One region of the Salicola sp. Rm-C-2C1-2 genome, then DNA from elsewhere that is predicted to be linked to it. Evidence: predicted binding sites of a transcription regulator. Region 1 holds the regulator's gene; each other region holds the start of a gene.
The links. The regulator sigma-54, encoded in region 1, starts transcription at its own class of promoters, with help from an activator protein. The targets are predictions, from matches to a motif close to TGGCACNNNNNTTGCTNT.
Positions count from the first base shown of each region.

Region 2: AAF659_RS10035 (TorF family putative porin) is a predicted target of sigma-54. The motif match lies at 3,118-3,135, and genes of this name have one in related genera.
Region 3: AAF659_RS06565 (ANTAR domain-containing response regulator) is a predicted target of sigma-54. The motif match lies at 2,339-2,356, and genes of this name have one in related genera.
Region 4: glnK (P-II family nitrogen regulator) is a predicted target of sigma-54. The motif match lies at 1,927-1,944, and genes of this name have one in related genera.

Region 1 is NZ_JBEFNF010000001.1:238,305-242,509, reverse strand. Features, by position in the region: gene lptC (LPS export ABC transporter periplasmic protein LptC) at 1-92, shown strand, start outside; gene lptA (lipopolysaccharide transport periplasmic protein LptA) at 116-664, shown strand; gene lptB (LPS export ABC transporter ATP-binding protein) at 672-1,397, shown strand; gene AAF659_RS01075 (RNA polymerase factor sigma-54) at 1,547-3,091, shown strand; gene hpf (ribosome hibernation-promoting factor, HPF/YfiA family) at 3,159-3,467, shown strand; gene ptsN (PTS IIA-like nitrogen regulatory protein PtsN) at 3,483-3,962, shown strand; gene rapZ (RNase adapter RapZ) at 3,996-4,205, shown strand, end outside.
Region 2 is NZ_JBEFNF010000005.1:69,998-74,202, reverse strand. Features, by position in the region: gene glnE (bifunctional [glutamate--ammonia ligase]-adenylyl-L-tyrosine phosphorylase/[glutamate--ammonia-ligase] adenylyltransferase) at 1-357, opposite strand, end outside; gene AAF659_RS10050 (CYTH domain-containing protein) at 400-1,275, opposite strand; gene AAF659_RS10045 (porin) at 1,278-2,390, opposite strand; gene dtd (D-aminoacyl-tRNA deacylase) at 2,460-2,918, opposite strand; gene AAF659_RS10035 (TorF family putative porin) at 3,195-3,929, shown strand; gene pip (prolyl aminopeptidase) at 3,981-4,205, opposite strand, start outside.
Region 3 is NZ_JBEFNF010000002.1:167,119-171,323, forward strand. Features, by position in the region: gene can (carbonate dehydratase) at 1-498, shown strand, start outside; gene AAF659_RS06555 (MFS transporter) at 536-1,714, shown strand; gene AAF659_RS06560 ((2Fe-2S)-binding protein) at 1,665-1,865, opposite strand; gene AAF659_RS06565 (ANTAR domain-containing response regulator) at 2,389-3,015, shown strand; gene AAF659_RS06570 (CmpA/NrtA family ABC transporter substrate-binding protein) at 3,008-4,171, shown strand.
Region 4 is NZ_JBEFNF010000006.1:42,036-46,240, reverse strand. Features, by position in the region: gene AAF659_RS10945 (class I SAM-dependent methyltransferase) at 1-86, shown strand, start outside; gene AAF659_RS10940 (ammonium transporter AmtB) at 171-1,415, opposite strand; gene glnK (P-II family nitrogen regulator) at 1,487-1,825, opposite strand; gene AAF659_RS10930 (accessory factor UbiK family protein) at 2,128-2,391, shown strand; gene AAF659_RS10925 (YifB family Mg chelatase-like AAA ATPase) at 2,424-3,935, shown strand; gene trmB (tRNA (guanosine(46)-N7)-methyltransferase TrmB) at 3,968-4,205, shown strand, end outside.

The DNA.
Region 1 (4,205 bases):
GCCTGACTCATGCAGTGGGCATGACAGGCTGGATCGACGACCGTGCGGTCAGCCTAGAGAATGACGTCCGCAGCCGGTACTTCAACCGCTGATCCACAGGGGAGGCAGCCTGCTCATGAGCAGAACGGTACGCGCCCGGCAATACTGGCCATTAATCGCAGGCTTTCTCATGGTAGCCACGGCCCTGCCTGTGTACGCTTTCAATCTGGATTCCAACAATCCCATCAAAGTGGAATCCGACAATGCCCGACTGGACGACCAGAAGGGGACTGCCACCTACACTGGCAGTGTCCGGGTAACCCAGGGGAAAGCCGTTCTTACAGCAGAAAGGGTTGTGCTTCACCGGGGTGACGGCCAGAGCCTCAACCGCATGAAGGCGACTGGCGAGCCCGCCACCTATGAGCAGCCGGAAAGCCCGCAGGGCCCGGCCATCTACGCCGAAGGCGAGACCATTATCTACCGGGCCGCTGCAGAACGCATCACTTTCGAGCACAAAGCCCTGATCCGACAAAGGGGGGATACCTTCCAGGGTAACCGGATCGTATACGATGTAGCCGAGCGCGTGGTCACCGCCTCCAGCGCGTCGGATGATGACAGCGACCGCGTTGAAATGACCATCCAGCCCGGCCGCAACAGCGGCAACAACAACAGCAGCAGCGACTGAAGACACCATGGCGACATTGGAAGCCCTGAATCTGGCCAAGAGCTATCGCCGCCACCCGGTGGTGATGGACGTCTCCCTCAGCATCCAGAGCGGTCAGATCGCAGGACTGCTTGGACCCAATGGCGCCGGCAAGACCACCTGTTTCTACATGATCGTGGGCCTGGTCCCCCATGACCGGGGCCGTATCCGCATCCACGAGCGCGACATCACCCATCTGCCCATGCATGGGCGCGCACGCGCCGGCGTCGGCTATCTTCCGCAGGAAGCCTCGGTGTTCCGTCGGCTGACCGTGGCGGAAAACCTGATGGCGATCCTGCAGACCCGCAAGGAGCTTACGAAAGCGCAACGCGTGGAGCGCATGGAATCGCTGCTGCGGGATTTCCACATCAGCCACATCCGCAACAGCCTGGGCATGAGTCTGTCCGGTGGCGAGCGCCGACGCGCCGAGATTGCCCGGGCGCTGGCCGTGGAGCCGGCTTTCATCCTGCTCGATGAACCCTTCGCCGGTGTGGACCCGATCTCCGTCAGCGAGATCAAACAGATTGTACGCCAGGTGCGCGACCGCGGCATCGGCGTACTGATTACCGACCATAACGTGCGCGAGACGCTCGACATTTGCGAAACCGCCTATATCGTAAGCGAGGGTCACATTATCGCCTCGGGCACCGCCGAGGACATCCTCGCCAACCAACAGGTCAAGGAAGTCTATCTGGGCAACGAATTCCGCCTGTAATGCGTTCGCTCTGCAACCGTTGTCGCCCTGCCCGATTCGCCTGTACACTCGATTGAAAAGACGTAAGCAAAATCCCTGCCGGTCCTCCCGGGGACCGATGAGGCTTTGTTAATGCTGGACAATCGGGAACGGGAAAGCAGTCGATGGTCATGAAAGCGTCCCTGCAGCTGAAGATGGGCCAACAGCTCACCATGACGCCCCAGCTGCAGCAGGCAATACGGTTACTCCAGCTCTCCACACTCGATCTGCAGCAGGAAATCCAGCAGCAGCTGGAATCCAACCCCATGCTCGAAACTGCCGAGGAAGCCGAGACGGAGGCCGATGGCAGCGCTGAAGCCACCGACAACACCGACAGCAGTAACGGCGACAATGAAGAGGGCTCGGAGTCGCGCAACTCGGATGAGGCCGGCGATGCCAGCAGCGGCGAAGCCGAAAGCTGGGATAACGAAAACTGGCAGGACAACAGCGAAATCCCGGATAGCCTGCCCGTCGACACGGCCTGGGACGATGTCTATCAGACCGCACCCGCCACGCCAGCCGCCTCGCGCCCCGAGGATGAAGGCGGCGAAACCGACTTCGAAAGCCGCAACAGCCGCGGCGAAACCCTGCAGGATCACCTGCTCTGGCAACTCAACCTGACGCCCATGTCCGAGCGCGACCGGGTCATCGCCCATGCGCTTGTGGACGCCATTGACGACGCAGGTTATCTGACCCAGAGCCTGGAGGAGATCCACCAGGGGCTCAGTGCTTCTGATGACGACGACCCGCTGGAGATGGATGAGGTCGAAGCGGTCCTGCACCGGCTACAGCATTTCGACCCGCCCGGAGTGGCAGCAAAGGATCTGCGCGACTGTCTGCTGATCCAGCTCAATCAACTGCCAGCGGACACCCCCTGGCTCAAGCAGGCGCGCCTGGTGATCAGCCACTACATCCAGCTGCTCGGCAGCCGCGATTACCGCCAGCTCATGCGCCGCAGCCGGCTCAGCGAGGCCCAGCTCAAGGAAGTCCTGGGCCTGATCCAGAGCCTGACCCCCCGCCCGGGCGATGCCATTGGCGAGGACGAGACGGAATACGTGGTGCCGGATGTCATCGTTTCCCGCCAACAGGGGCGTTGGAAAATCGAACTTAACCCGGAGATTGCCCCGCGTCTACAGGTGAACAGCCTCTATGCCTCGCTCATCCGCCAGTCCGATAGCAGCAAGGACAACACCTACCTGCGTGATCAGCTTCAGGAGGCCAAGTGGTTCATCAAGAGTCTTCAGAGCCGTAATGAAACCCTGTTGAAAGTAGCCTCCCAGATCGTCGATCATCAGCAAAGGTTCTTTGAAGAAGGCGAGGAAGCGATGCAACCGCTGATCCTCTCCGAAATCGCCCAGGCTGTGGACATGCATGAGTCCACCATCTCCCGCGTGACGACCCAGAAATACATGCATACCCCCAGGGGCATTTACGAACTGAAGTATTTCTTTTCCAGCCATGTGAGCACGGACGAAGGCGGCGAATGCTCGTCCACCGCCATCCGCGCCATGATCCGCAAGCTCATTAACGAAGAGGAAAGCCGCAAACCACTGAGCGATAACCGCATAGCGACTATACTCAGTGACCAGGGCATTAATGTGGCACGCCGGACGGTAGCCAAATACCGCGAGGCGATGCACATACCGCCTTCGAACGAGCGCAAACGTCTCGTCTAGAGGGCATTACGCCTGTATGATGGCCACCTTCCGGTGGCCAGGGCCGAACCGGAAACAGGAGCGGATTATGCAACTCAACATCTCAGGTCACCACATCGAGCTGACAGAAGCCCTCAAGGACTATGTCCACAGCAAGATGGAAAAACTTGAACGGCATACAGACCAGATCAGCAACACACAGGTGACGCTGTCGGTGGTCAAACAACGACAGACCGCCGAGGCCACGCTCCACGTAACCGGTGGTGACATCAACGCCAAGGCCCAGCACGACGATATGTACGCGGCGATCGATCAGCTTGTGGACAAGCTCGACCGGCAAATTCTCAAACACAAGGAAAAGCAGGTGGAACGCCAGCACGGTGCCGCCACCCGCTGATCCCAAGCGGTGTCCATGGTCCATTCATCACTGTCCATTGAGTCCATCCTCGCCCCGGAACTGGCCCTCTGCGGCGTTCCGGGGACGAGCAAGAAACGCATCCTCGAGACCATTGCCGAAAGAGTGGCCCAGCACTATCCGGAGCTTGAAGAGAACCAGATTTTCAATAACCTGGTAGCACGGGAGCGTCTCGGCAGCACCGGTATCGGACAGGGCATTGCCATTCCGCATTGCCGGCTGGAAGACTGCAAGCGCGTGGTGGGCGCCCTAGTGACGCTGGATGCCCCCATCAACTTCGATGCTATCGACAGTGAGCCGGTGGACATCCTTTTTGTGCTGCTGGTGCCGCAGAACGCCACCAGCGAGCACCTGGAGCTGCTCAGCCAGCTGGCGGAGAAGTTCAATGACCGTAGCTTGTGCCGGCGCTTGCGCCAGTGTCAGGACTCGGGCGAGCTGTACGACCTGATTGTCGCCAGCGAAAAGGCATCCCAGTAACGGCGACCCATCCAGTCACCGGGAGATCGGCCTGTGAAAGTAACCATCGTGAGCGGGCGCTCAGGCTCCGGCAAAAGCACCGCCCTGCATGTTCTGGAGGATCTTGGCTATTACTGCATCGACAACCTGCCCATCGGGCTGCTTCAGCCGCTAACGCGCAAGGCGCTTGAATCCGGCGAGCAGCAGCGCGACATCGCGGTCAGCATTGACGCGCGTAACCTCTCCGCAGATATTGCTGATTTC
Region 2 (4,205 bases), on a different contig from region 1:
GACGATGCGGAACATCCAACGCCGCCTGAAAGTTCGCAGCGCCTTCTGGAGCTCTGCTTCGACCTGAATATGGGGTTGCTGGGCATCCCAGTCCTCGCGGATCTCACCCGGGCACCATGGCCGCTCCAGCTCATCTGTCTCAAAGGCCGGCTCCAGCACCTCAGCGTGGCGGCGCAACTGTTCGAAGAGGAAGTCACTGCGGGCAATGGCCTGGATAATACCGGCCCGGTAAGTTTCGAATCGGGCAAGGAGCGCAGGATCCTCTACATCCATGAGACTGCGCCAGCTTTCGGCGGCCTTCTCCTGAAGAGCGGCGGGCAGTGGTGCCAGCTCCTCATCCCGCAGCGGGTCCATCATGGCTGTTGCCTTAGTGTCAGTGTGCGTTTGTGTCCGGCGTCGTTAGACCAGCAATGCCAGTTGCAGCGCTGCCAGCCCGCGCATAGCTGTGAGCGACTCCCGGGGGGATAGGCCCTGCTGCGCTGCCGACTCCAGGCTGGCGGTAACTTCATCATAGGTCTTGCCGGCGCCAGCCGTCCTCGCCTGCTGCGCCAGTTGCCGGTGCACCGTCAGAAACGGCTCCCAGCCGGCGGGGGCATCCTGCAGCCACAGGCTGCATAGCGCATCCAGCCAGGCCTGCGGCGTAGCATCAGCATCAATCTGTCCGGACGGGCCAACACCCGCGAGGTGATAGCCCTGCTCGGCCTTGCTGATGTTGTTGAGCAGAGCCGGCACACTGGCGCTCAACGCTGTTGCAACCTTTGACAGCACCGCGGCATCACCATCCTTCAGCTCCAGCTCCAGCTCACAGAGCGGCTGTTCCCGTTCGCCGGCGCGGATGACGCCATTGTCGAGAGCGCATTCGATCCGCGCCCAGGCGCCCTGCTCTGTCCAGTCAAGCATCATCACGCGGCGCTGGAAATCCGTATCGAAAACCGGAGCAAGATGGGCCAGCGCCGGATGATCCGCCAAGGGCGTATCCGCCAGCAATGTCAGGTCGAGCGAGGCTTCCGGCCTGGGCCACTCCCACTCTTTACGGGCCAGCGCCGCCCCCTGCAGATGACCGCGGGTCTTGAGCGTCTGGATGTAACCACTGCCGGTGGCCCGCACACGCAGGGCCACCCGCTCGGCGTTCAGCGCGCCATCAAGCGTGTCGTAATAGCGGTTAAGGAGCGTCAGGGGCTCGCCCTGCTCCTCGGCGCCCCTGGTTTCCAGCCAGCCCCCCGCCCGGTCAAGGTTGGCCGGGGTCATGCTGAGTTTGAGCTCGGTCTCGCTCATGCTCAGAACCGGTAACGGGCGCCGACCATCAGATCGGATCTGTCCGGCGTCTGCTCATTCGAACTGGCTTTATAGCCTTCCACGTACACCGCCATGGACTCAGTAAGGTCGTGCAGGACCTGAGCTGTGTAGGCGTTGGTGGTTTCTGTTTCAGGCTCCAGCTCGTCGCGCTCCCGTTCCCAGGAAATGGAGAACCGGTTGGGGCCAATGCGGTAACTGGTCAGCAGTGCCGCCACACTGGCGATGTCCTTGCGGTGCTGGTACTGGGCGGTGAAGTGCCAGCGCTCGCCTTCGTAGGTCATCCGGCCGCCGTAGGTATTCTCGTTGTCCATCTCCTGAACAGTGTCACCCCCACCGTCATTGGAATCCATGCCCAGGGCCCACTCCCAGTTGCCCGGGGTATAGCTCAGCACGGCCTGGTAGGGGCGACTTTCCTTCTCCTCACCACTGCCGCTCCCGACTTCCGGATTTCCATCCTCGTTAAGCTGGACTGCGGCATGCATCCGGAAATCACCCCAGGATGGGGTGGTGTACTGAACCAGGCGGTCACGCCCAGTGGTGTAAGGGCCAAACAAATGGCGTTCTGCATTTTCACCTGTAGCGGGATAGATACCATCTTCGTGACGGTATTCGCCTTCGAAGAAGTTGGCGACATGATCGAGCTGCTGTTCGTAGACCGTGTCGTCCACACCACCCCAGATGCGCCCGAAGTCCCCCTCAAGCCCGATGTAGGCATACTCAACATGCTCATCGAACATGCGGTCACTGTCTTCATCCGCAGAGGGAATCGACGTCCATTCAGCGCGGAAGAAGCCTTCGGTGCCGGGCATGAGCTCGGTGCGGTTGCGCAGGCCGATCCAGGAGTTGCTGTCGCGGAAGGCGGTTTTACTACCTGCAGTGCCGCGATTACGGCTCACTGCTGTATTCTCGGTATCCCGGTGCTCCATCACCAGCCCAAGCTGGCCGTAGATCTCCGGCATCATGTCGAGCCGGTGCGTCAGCGCATCCACCTCGGCCAGAGTCAGCTCGCTGTCGCCACTCCGGTCCTGGTCCTGAGCCTGAACACCGCCAGCCGCAACAACGGCCAGCGCCAAAACAATTCCTTTCCGCTTCATGGAACCCCCTCGTGTTATCAGAGCCGGCAGAATACCACTGTGCCCCCAACGGCTAAAGAAACCCTGCCGCTATACACTCAGCAGAAACGTTACCGGCCCGTCATTGACCAGCTGTACCTGCATGTCTGCGCCGAAACGGCCCGTGGCCAGATGCCCGATTCCGGGCGGAGCCACCCCCACCTCCTGACGGGCTGCCTCAACAAAGGCGTTGAACCAGTGTTCGCCACGCTCGGGACGGGCTGCGGCCGAGAAGGAGGGGCGGCTGCCCTTGCTGGTATCCGCCGCCAGGGTGAACTGGGGCACCACCAGCAGGTCACTGCCGCAGTCACGCAGGCTGCGGTTCATACGTCCCTGTTCATCCGGGAACACACGGTACTCAAGCACTCGTTCCAGCATCCGTTTCTGTTCGGCCGCACCATCCGTTTTCTGAACCCCCAAAAACAGAAGCAGCCCGGCTCCGATTTCGCCCACGATATCGCCATCAATACTGACGCTGGCACTGCTAACGCGCTGTATAAGCCCTTTCAAACAACCTCTTCCTGTCCCGATAACAGAGGCACTCATGATGCCAGCCCCGAACCACCCGCAAAAGCGCCCCGCAATGACGCATACGGGAGGGCAGCTGCACCAAAACAGCCCCCACGCACGCTCCACACAGTGCCTCCAACCGCCTAATCACCGCCCGCATCTCTTTTTAATTGTTGATTTTAATGGTTTTTGTAAAAGCAGGCACAGCGGCTGCTCGCGTAAAAGCAAGTTGCACTGCAACGGACGTAATCAAAACAGCCAACGGAGGCTATTATCATGCAGACTCAACGTACCCGCCTTTTCAGCTGCATCGCTGCCGGACTCATGGGCACTGGCGCTGTACTCGCCACTGCGCCGGTAACGGCAGCCAGCCTTGACCCGAGCCTCAGCGCCAGTGCTGGCATCTCCAACATGTACCTTTTCCGGGGTTCCAACCTGAGCGACGGCAGCGCGCACGTTTCAGGAAGCCTCGATGTAGACAGCGGCATGGGCCTTTACACCGGGGTGTGGGCCGCTAGCGGCGATGACAGTCTCGGCCAGGAATATGACCTGTATGCAGGATACTCGACCGATGTGACCGACGACATCTCGATTGATATCGGTGCGATCAATTACATCTATCCGAAACAGAGCCGCACCGCCGAGCAAATTGTAAATGATGGCGGTAACGCGGAATTCGAAACCCAAAGAGTGAGTCAGGACGGTTTTGCTGATTTTTCAGAGGCATACGCCAGCATCAGTGCTTATGGCGCCACCCTTTCTTACTGGGATAACGTCGCAGGCGCTCCCGGCTATACCTACACGTCACTGAGCTACGGCTACGGACCGGTCAGCGCCACCATCGGCCAGAACAGCACTGATGATACGGACAACACTCATCTTGACCTCACTTTCCAGTTCAACGATGAGCTCTCTTTCACGGCCAGCACATGGGTTGATGTGGAAAACGACGCCGAAACCCGTCGCTCGACCCTTATCCAGGTCGCCTACTCCAAGTCGTTCGACTTTTGAGCACTCCCTCCTGAACAAGCCGCCCTCCCCTCAAGGGCGGCTTCCCTTCTGCTACTGCATCCCGAAATCCGGCCCGAAGCGATCACTCATCGCTTCGGTTGCCCGGATCAGGGCATCCACTATCGCGGGTTCCGAGGCCGCGTGCCCGGCATCACGGATGATGGAAAGATCCGCTTCCGGCCAGGCATCGTGCAGTGTGACCGCGTTTTCCAGTGGGCACACCATATCGTAGCGACCGTGAACCAGGCGGGCCGGTTTATCACGGATGGTATCCAG
Region 3 (4,205 bases), on a different contig from region 1:
GGAGAGCTGTTCGTGCACCGGAACGTGGCCAATGTGGTGGTGCACACCGACCTGAACCTGCTCTCGGTGCTGCAGTTCGCCGTGCAAGTGCTGAAGGTCAAGCATGTGATCGTGTGCGGCCATTATGGCTGCGGCGGCGTGAAGGCGGCGTACCAGGACGCCCATCTGGGGCTGATCGATAACTGGCTCCGTCACATCCAGAATGTGGCTGCCGACCATCAGGAGTTGTTGGCGGCACAGCCCGACGATAAAGCCGCCACGGACAAGCTCTGTGAGCTGAATGTGGTGGCTCAGGTTGCCAACGTGTGCCGGACAACCGTCGTAGCCGACGCCTGGCGCGCTGGCCAGGAGCTTTCCGTCCATGGCTTCATCTATGGCCTGGAGGACGGCCGCCTGCGTGATATGGGGCTGGGTGTTCGCTGCACGGAAGAGCGCGAGGCGCAGTGCCGGCAGGCAGTGGAACGTCTGGCCCAGGGCGCGCCCGCGCCCCAGGCGTGATGGCAGGGCTTGTCGTTTTGCGGCCTGCGGTGTCCAAATGAAGCTGTTTCTGGCGGTTGCCACGGTCACGGTCATGGGGCTCTTCCAGTCCTCGCTGCTGGCAACCCTGCCCTGGATCATTGAACGTACCGGTCTGCCGGCCGCTTTCTGGTCAGTGCTGGTGGCCGCCAGCCTGATTCTGGTGGCGGTGAGCAGTCCCCTCTGGGGGCAGCGTGCGGACAGCCACGGGGCCCTGCCGATCATGCGCCTGACCATGGGGTTGGTCGTCCTGTGCTATGGCCTGTTGATTGCCGCCATCCTCACCCTGTCCTCCCCGTTCCTGATTGCGGCCATCGCCATCGTGACGCGCCTGGTGTACGGCATCGCCACCGGTGGGGTCTTCCCGTCGGCTCAGCGTTTCGCGTTGGCGGACAAGCCCATTGCCCAGTGGCCCGAGACGTTGGCCTACATCCAGGCTTCCACCCATGCCGGGCGCGTCATGGGGCCGGGCATCGTGGCCCTGGCGGCGATATGGAGCCTGCCGCTGGGGCTGGTTCTGATCGTGTTGCTCGGTGTGGCCCTGTGGCTCATGCAGTGGTACTTCGCTACGGGCGTGGCGCCGGAACCGCCCGGCAACCGCGAAAGCGTGGTGCCACCTCCCTGGAACGAGGACTGGCCCCTTTACGCGCTTGGGTTTGTGATCACCCTCTGGGTGGGGCAGCTCCAGTTCGCGTTGGGGCCCTACATCCAGAACCTGGCGGACCTGGACTCGGTAACCGCCTCCCAGTGGACCGGAACGGTACTGATGGTGGCCTCTGTTTCGGCAGTCCTGGCCGGACCCTTGGGTAACCGCTGGCTCTCGCCCATGCCCCGTATCCTGGGTGGTCTCTGGCTGGGCGTGTTTACCCTGGGAGGGGTGTTGCTGGCAGCCTCACCGAGCGTGATCGGCGTGGGTGTGGCGGTGTGCCTGATCACCGCCGGGCTTACCCTGGCCGCGCCCTGGTATGGCAGCATCCTGCGGGCACGGCGCCCGGATGCCCAGGGGCTGGTTTCCGGGCGTCTGATCAGCGTGCACACCATTGGTTTCGGCAGCGGCACGCTGGTCGGTGGCCTGATGCTGGAACTGGTCCCGGATCAGGCCATGGCCGCCTTTTACCTGCTGGGGCCGGTGGCGGGCAGTCTGGCGCTCATCCATCACCTGAGGGTTCGGGCAGGGACTGTTCCACCAACTGCCTGAGTTCCGGCATGCAGGAGCCGCAGTTGGTGCCGCAGCCCAGGGCACTGCCGAGGGCGGGGAAGTCATTACCGGGTGCCACCAGCAGAACTGCCTGCAATTGCTCACCCTTGTACCAGGCCGCCAGGTAGCGCCCGGCCGCCGGGTTCCGCATTTCCGAATCGGGTGCCCTGCCCAGCCACTGGTCGCGGATGCGCCCGCTGGTGACTCACAGGGGTGTGGTTACCGTGGGCCCTCTTGCCCGATCCGGGTCCTGCCAGAAATGGGCCAGTGCTTCACGGGCACCGGGTGTGTCGTAGTCCATGTGGGCTGCCATCTGGTTAGCGAGCCCCCGGCCTCGCGCCCGCCCATGGCATTGGCCTTGTCTGTCCCGGAGCGGGACTGGTTAAGCCCCTGGGACCAGAAGCTGGTGGTGCGCGGAGTCGCGGCGAACCATTCATAGAAGCTGCGGACATCCTCAATAGTGTTCGCTTTCCCTTTGCGAGCATTTCCTATGCCTGCCTGGAATGCCCTTCATTGAGGGGCTGTTAGCTGGGTTTTGTCCTGTTACGGGGCAGGTTGCACTGTGCTGGGGCAGTCATCGCGTTGAATACGGCGATTCAGGCCCACTCCCTGGGCTCCGAGCGCTGGCGTGGCTTTTGCTTCGGATTGGCGCGAATCGACGTTGAGGATGGAGCATGTCGGCGGATCAGAGCAGTGTGCGGGTCATGCTGGTGGACAGCGAGCCGGAACGGGCGGCGATGGTCTGTGAAGCGCTGACCTCCGAGGGCTATCAGGTGGTGGGCCAGCGCAGCAGCGCCCGTGGTCTGGTGGCGGCCGTTGCCCAGGAAGAGCCGGACTTGGTGATCATCGATATGGATTCACCGGACCGGGATACGCTCGAGTCCATGTCCGCCCTCAATGAGCACGCGCCCCGCCCGGTGGTGTTCTTTGCCAGCGATGACAGTGACAGCCAGACAATCCAGCAGGCCGTGAACGCCGGCGTCAGCGCCTATATCGTGGATGGGCTTGAACAGCACCGGGTCAAACCGATTGTGGATGTCGCGATCGCGCGTTTCGAGGCCTTCCAGTCCCTGCGCCATCAGCTTGAGGAGACGCGAACGGCTCTGGAGGACCGCAAGGACATCGAACGGGCCAAGGGGCTGGTGATGAAGCAGAAGAACTGTTCGGAAGATGAGGCATTCCACAGCATGCGCAAACTGGCGATGGACCGGAACCAGAAACTCAGTGACGTGGCCCGCCAGCTGATCGAGGCGCTGGATGGGGGCAAAGGGGCAGGCTCTCCGGAGACGATGGATGACTGAATGGATAGACGACGCGGAAGCGAGTGACAGTATCCGTTTGGGGTTTATCCCCCTTCTGGATGCTGCGCCATTGATCATGGCCGTGGAGGCGGGGTTCTTTGCGGAGGAGGGGCTGGACGTGAGCCTGCACCGCCAGCCGTCCTGGTCCAGCCTGCGGGACCGTGTCGGCGTGGGCATGCTGGACGGGGCCCAGATGCTCGGGCCCATGGCCCTGGCCATCAATATGGGGCTCGGAGCCCCGCCGTGCCCGGTCATCAGCCCCATGGTGCTCAGCCGCAACGGCAATGCCATCACGGCCAGACGGGTTCTCTATGAACAGCTGGCCGCCACTGGCTTTGATCTTTCTGACCCCTCGGAGGCGGCGCGTGCCCTGGCACGGGTGGTGGCTTCCAGTCATGAACCCATAAGGCTGGGGATTGTCTACGCTTGGTCCAGCCACTATCTGCAGCTGCTCGACTGGCTTGCCAGTGCCGGACTGTCCCCCGGGCCGGGTCTGGAGCTAGTAACCGTGCCGCCGCCGGAAATGATGACCGCCCTGGCCTATGGCAGTGTCGATCTGGCCTGTGTCGGCGAGCCCTGGAACTCATTGATGGAGTACCACGGGCTCGGCCAGATCCTGGCGACGGGGTGCCAGGTCTGGCAGAACGCACCGGAGAAAGTCCTGGGCGTCCGCCGCGACTGGGCGGAGGCCAACCCGGAAAAACTGCGTGCGTTGATGCGCGCCCTGATCCGGTGCTGTCGCTGGCTGGATGACCCGGTCAATCGTGAACTTATTCATCGCATGCTGGTGCACCCCAACTACCTGGGTAGCGCCATTGAGCCCATCGGGGATCAGGGCCAGTGGCTCTTCCACCCCAGGGTTCACCAGCACTTCTTCCGTCAGAGCGCAAACTTCCCATGGCTCTCCCAGGCGGAATGGCTGCTTTCGCGCATGCAGTTGCATACCCAGGGGGATCAGGTTTCGGGGGTGCCCGATCTGGGCAGTATCGTCCGGGCTGACCTCTACCGCGAGGTGGCGGAAAGCCTGAGTCTTGATGCGCCGGTTATGGACTATAAGGACGAGGGGGAACACCGTCAGCCGTTTGTGGTCGAAGGGTTCCGGGGACAGGTTGAGGTGGCCTCGGATGCCCTGATCGCTGCCGCCGGCCGGGGCTGATCCGCGCCGGTGCACGGGGTCTGCCTGGTGCACC
Region 4 (4,205 bases), on a different contig from region 1:
ATCCGGCGGATTATCGGGAACGTCTGGATCTGCCGTCCAATCGTGGGGATGCGGTGGTGCGGGTGGTGGAGACGCGCTCGGGCTGAGCCGCGGGAACCATGAAAAAAGGGGCGCCCCGCGGGCGCCCCTTTTTCGTTCACGTTACATCCCTGTAGAGCCAGCGTGGTTGATCAGCTGGCGTGTTCGAACTCGGGGTAGGCTTCCATGCCGCACTCGGCAATGTCGAGGCCTTCGTACTCCTGCTCCTCGCTCACCCGGATCCCGATGACGGCCTTGAGGATGCCCCAGACAATCAGGCTGGCTACGAAGACCCACCCAAAGATGGTCAGGGCACCAATGATCTGGCCGCTGAAGCTCGCGCCGCCGTTGGTGATCGGCACCAGCAGCAGACCCAGCAGACCGACGGTTCCGTGGACGGAAATGGCACCCACCGGGTCGTCGATGCGCAGCTTGTCCAGCGCCACGATCGAGAACACCACCAGAATGCCGCCAATGGCACCGAAGAGTGTGGCAGCCAGTGGTGTCGGGGTGGAGGGTTCGGCCGTAATGGCAACCAGCCCGGCCAGTGCACCGTTGAGGAGCATGGTCAGGTCGGCCTTGCCGAACATCAGCCGCGAGACGATCAGGGCCGCCACGGCGCCACCCGCTGCGGCGGTGTTGGTGTTCAGGAACACAATGGCCACGGCGTTGGCGGACTCAACACTGGCCGCTGCCAGAACGGAACCGCCGTTGAAGCCGAACCAGCCCATCCAGAGGATGAAGGTACCCAGCGTTGCCAGCGGCAGGTTCGCCCCCGGAATCGCCCGGACCTGGCCATTCGGGCCGTATTTGCCCTTGCGCGGACCCAGGAGGAGGACACCTGCAAGCGCTGCTGACGCCCCTGCCATGTGCACGATGCCGGAACCAGCGAAGTCACTGAAGCCAAGGTCCGCAAGGTTGTACATGCCGAATACAGCAGTACCGCCCCAGGTCCAGGCCCCTTCTAGCGGGTAGATGAAGCCGGTCAGAACGACCGTGAAGGCGAAGAACGCCCAGAGCTTCATCCGCTCGGCCACGGCACCGGAGACGATGGACATGGCGGTTGCCACAAACACAACCTGGAAGAAGAAGTCTGAAGCCGGCGCATAGGTTGAAACCGCTTCATAGGTAAAACCTTCGGAAACACCCGGGTCCATGATGCCGGACAGGAAGGTGCCGCCGCCGTACATGATGGCGTAACCGCAGACCATATACATGATGCAGGCGATGGCGTAGAGACCCACGTTTTTGGTCAGGATCTCGGTGGTGTTCTTGGCCCGGACAAGGCCGGACTCGAGCATGGTGAAACCTGCCGCCATCCACATGACGAAGGCACCACAGATCAGGAAATAGAAGGTATCAAGCGCAAACTGCAGTTCGTTAACTGTGCTTTCCATTGGAATAAGCCCTCCGCACAAGGCTTTTCAGATTCGGGATTAGGACTTGGAACGCCGGGGTACGCCCAGCGTCAGACGGCTTCTTCACCGGTTTCGCTGGTCCGGATCCGGATCGCCTGTTCCAGTTCGCTGACAAAGATCTTGCCGTCACCGATCTTGCCGGTATTGGCGGCCTTCGAGATGGACTCGATGACCTGGTCCAGCAGCTTTTCACTGATGGCGATTTCGATCTTCACCTTGGGCAGGAAGTCCACGACGTATTCCGCGCCGCGGTAAAGTTCGGTGTGGCCTTTCTGCCGGCCAAAGCCTTTGACTTCCGTGACGGTGACACCCTGGACACCGATCTCGGACAGGGCTTCGCGCACGTCATCAAGCTTGAACGGCTTAATAATCGCTGTCACAAGTTTCATGGGTTTCTCCTTTCGTTGCCGGCCCAGCCGAACTGGGTATGGCGGCTTGAATCGGGGTGCATCGTTGGCCCGCAGTAGGTCGTGCGGACTCTGCGTGGCCCTTTGCACGCCCTGTGCCAACGCTGAAATAAACTGCAAAACAGCAACTTACCTGATGCTTCCGGGGTGCGGCCCGGTTGCATTGCCCTATTGTAGCGCATTCGCCCCTGGCATGACCCAAAACCGGGCACTGAGTGAGTGCGGTGGGCCCGGCGTGGGCGCTGTGCTAGCATGCCTATAACAACCGAGCGAGGAGTTGAGTCATGCCACGTAGCCCCCAGGACCTTTTCAGTGAACTGCGCGGTCAGCTGGATCAGTTCATGCCGGATATGGCCCGCGTGGCCCGCGATGATGTGGAGCAGAACGTGCGTATGGCGGTGACCTCGGTGATTGACCGGCTGGATCTGGTGACCCGGGAAGAGTTCGATGCCCAGTCCGCAGTCCTCACGCGTACCCGGGAGAAGGTCGAGGCGCTGGAAAAGCGTGTCGCAGAGCTGGAAGAGCGCCAGGACAGCCACCAGCAGTAACGGAAACCACCACCAACAACAGGGATGTTGCCATGAGCTTCGCCGTGATCCACACGCGGGCGCGGGTGGGCGTTGATGCGCCCGCCGTCACCGTTGAGACCCACCTTTCCGGCGGCCTGCCGTCACTGTCCATTGTGGGCATGCCCGAGGCGGGTGTGCGTGAGAGCAAGGATCGGGTTCGCAGTGCCCTGCTCAACAGCGGCTTTGATTTTCCCGCCCGTCGCATCACCATCAATCTCGCACCTGCTGATCTGCCGAAGGAAGGCAGCCGCTTCGATCTGCCCATTGCCCTGGGCATACTGGCTGCATCCGGGCAGGTCGAGCCCCAAGCGGTTGCCAGCATGGAATTCCTGGGGGAGCTGGCCCTGGATGGCAGCCTGCGTCAACTGGAGGGCATACTGCCCGCCGTGATGGGCGCCCGCGGAATGGGGCGCACCATCATGGTGCCAGAGGGCAATGCCGACGAGGCGGGGCTGGCCAGTCAGCAGGATACCTATGCCGCTGATCACCTGCTGAGTGTCTGTTCCCATCTGAAAGGCGTGCAGCTTTTGTCCGCCATCCTGCCGCGTGAGGCTGGTGACCTTGGGCAGGGCGCGGTGCCGGATCTGATGGATGTTCAGGGCCAGCATGTTCCCAAGCGCGCCCTGGAGATCGCGGCAGCCGGCGGTCACAATCTGCTGTTCCACGGCCCGCCCGGCACCGGAAAGAGCATGCTTGCCAGCCGTCTGCCGGGCCTGCTGCCACCGCTGGAGCGTGAGGCCGCACTCGAGGTGGCTTCTGTGCATTCGGTGGCGGGGTCCTTCAGCCAGGCACGCGGCTGGCGCACACCGCCGTACCGGGCTCCCCACCACACCGCGTCAGCCGTGGCCCTGGTTGGAGGCGGCAGCAGTCCGCGCCCCGGCGAGATTTCGCTGGCCCACCGCGGTGTGCTCTTCCTGGACGAGCTGCCGGAGTTCGACCGCAAGGTTCTGGAGGTGCTGCGCGAGCCCATGGAGTCCGGCGAGATTGTTATTGCCCGCGCCCATACCCGCGTGACTTTCCCCGCTCGCTTTCAGGTGATCGCTGCGATGAACCCATGCCCCTGTGGGTATGAAGGCCATCCGGATATCGCCTGCCGCTGTTCGGCTCAGCAGGTACTGCGTTATCAGAGCCGGCTCTCCGGGCCTCTGATGGACCGTTTTGACATGCATGTGGGCGTGCCTGTGCAGGACGGTCGCACGCTGCTTCGCCCGGAAAAGGGGGAGACCAGCAGCGCTGAGGTCCGCGAGCGGGTCAGCGGGCTGCGCGCCATCCAGCACCAGCGTGGGGCACTGAACGCGGCACTGGCTGGCGAGGCCCTGCACCATGCCTGTGCTCTGGACAGCGAGGGTGAAACTCTGCTGGAGCAGGCCATGGGTCGGCTGGGGCTGTCCGCCCGGGCATTACATCGTGTTCTGAGGGTGAGCCGGACCATTGCGGATCTGGCCGGCGCGGCCCGGGTGGAAAAGGCGCATCTGGTGGAGGCTTTGAGTTACCGTTTGCAGTCCGGCGCCGAATCCGGATAATCCCTGGCCCACGTTCCAGAGCCGGAGGCCCCATGACCGATTCCAGCGACGACCTCGCCCGCAGCAAGGAACGCTCCGTACGCAGTTTTGTGCTGCGCGCGGGACGTATGACCCGTGGGCAACAGAATGCCTGGGATCGGCTCTGGCCGCGCTTTGGGCTCAGCCTTGCGGATGGTCTCGTCGATCGCCAGCAGCTGTTTGGCCGTCAGGCGCCGCTTAATCTGGAAATCGGCTTCGGCATGGGCCAGTCGCTGGCGGAAATGGCTGAGG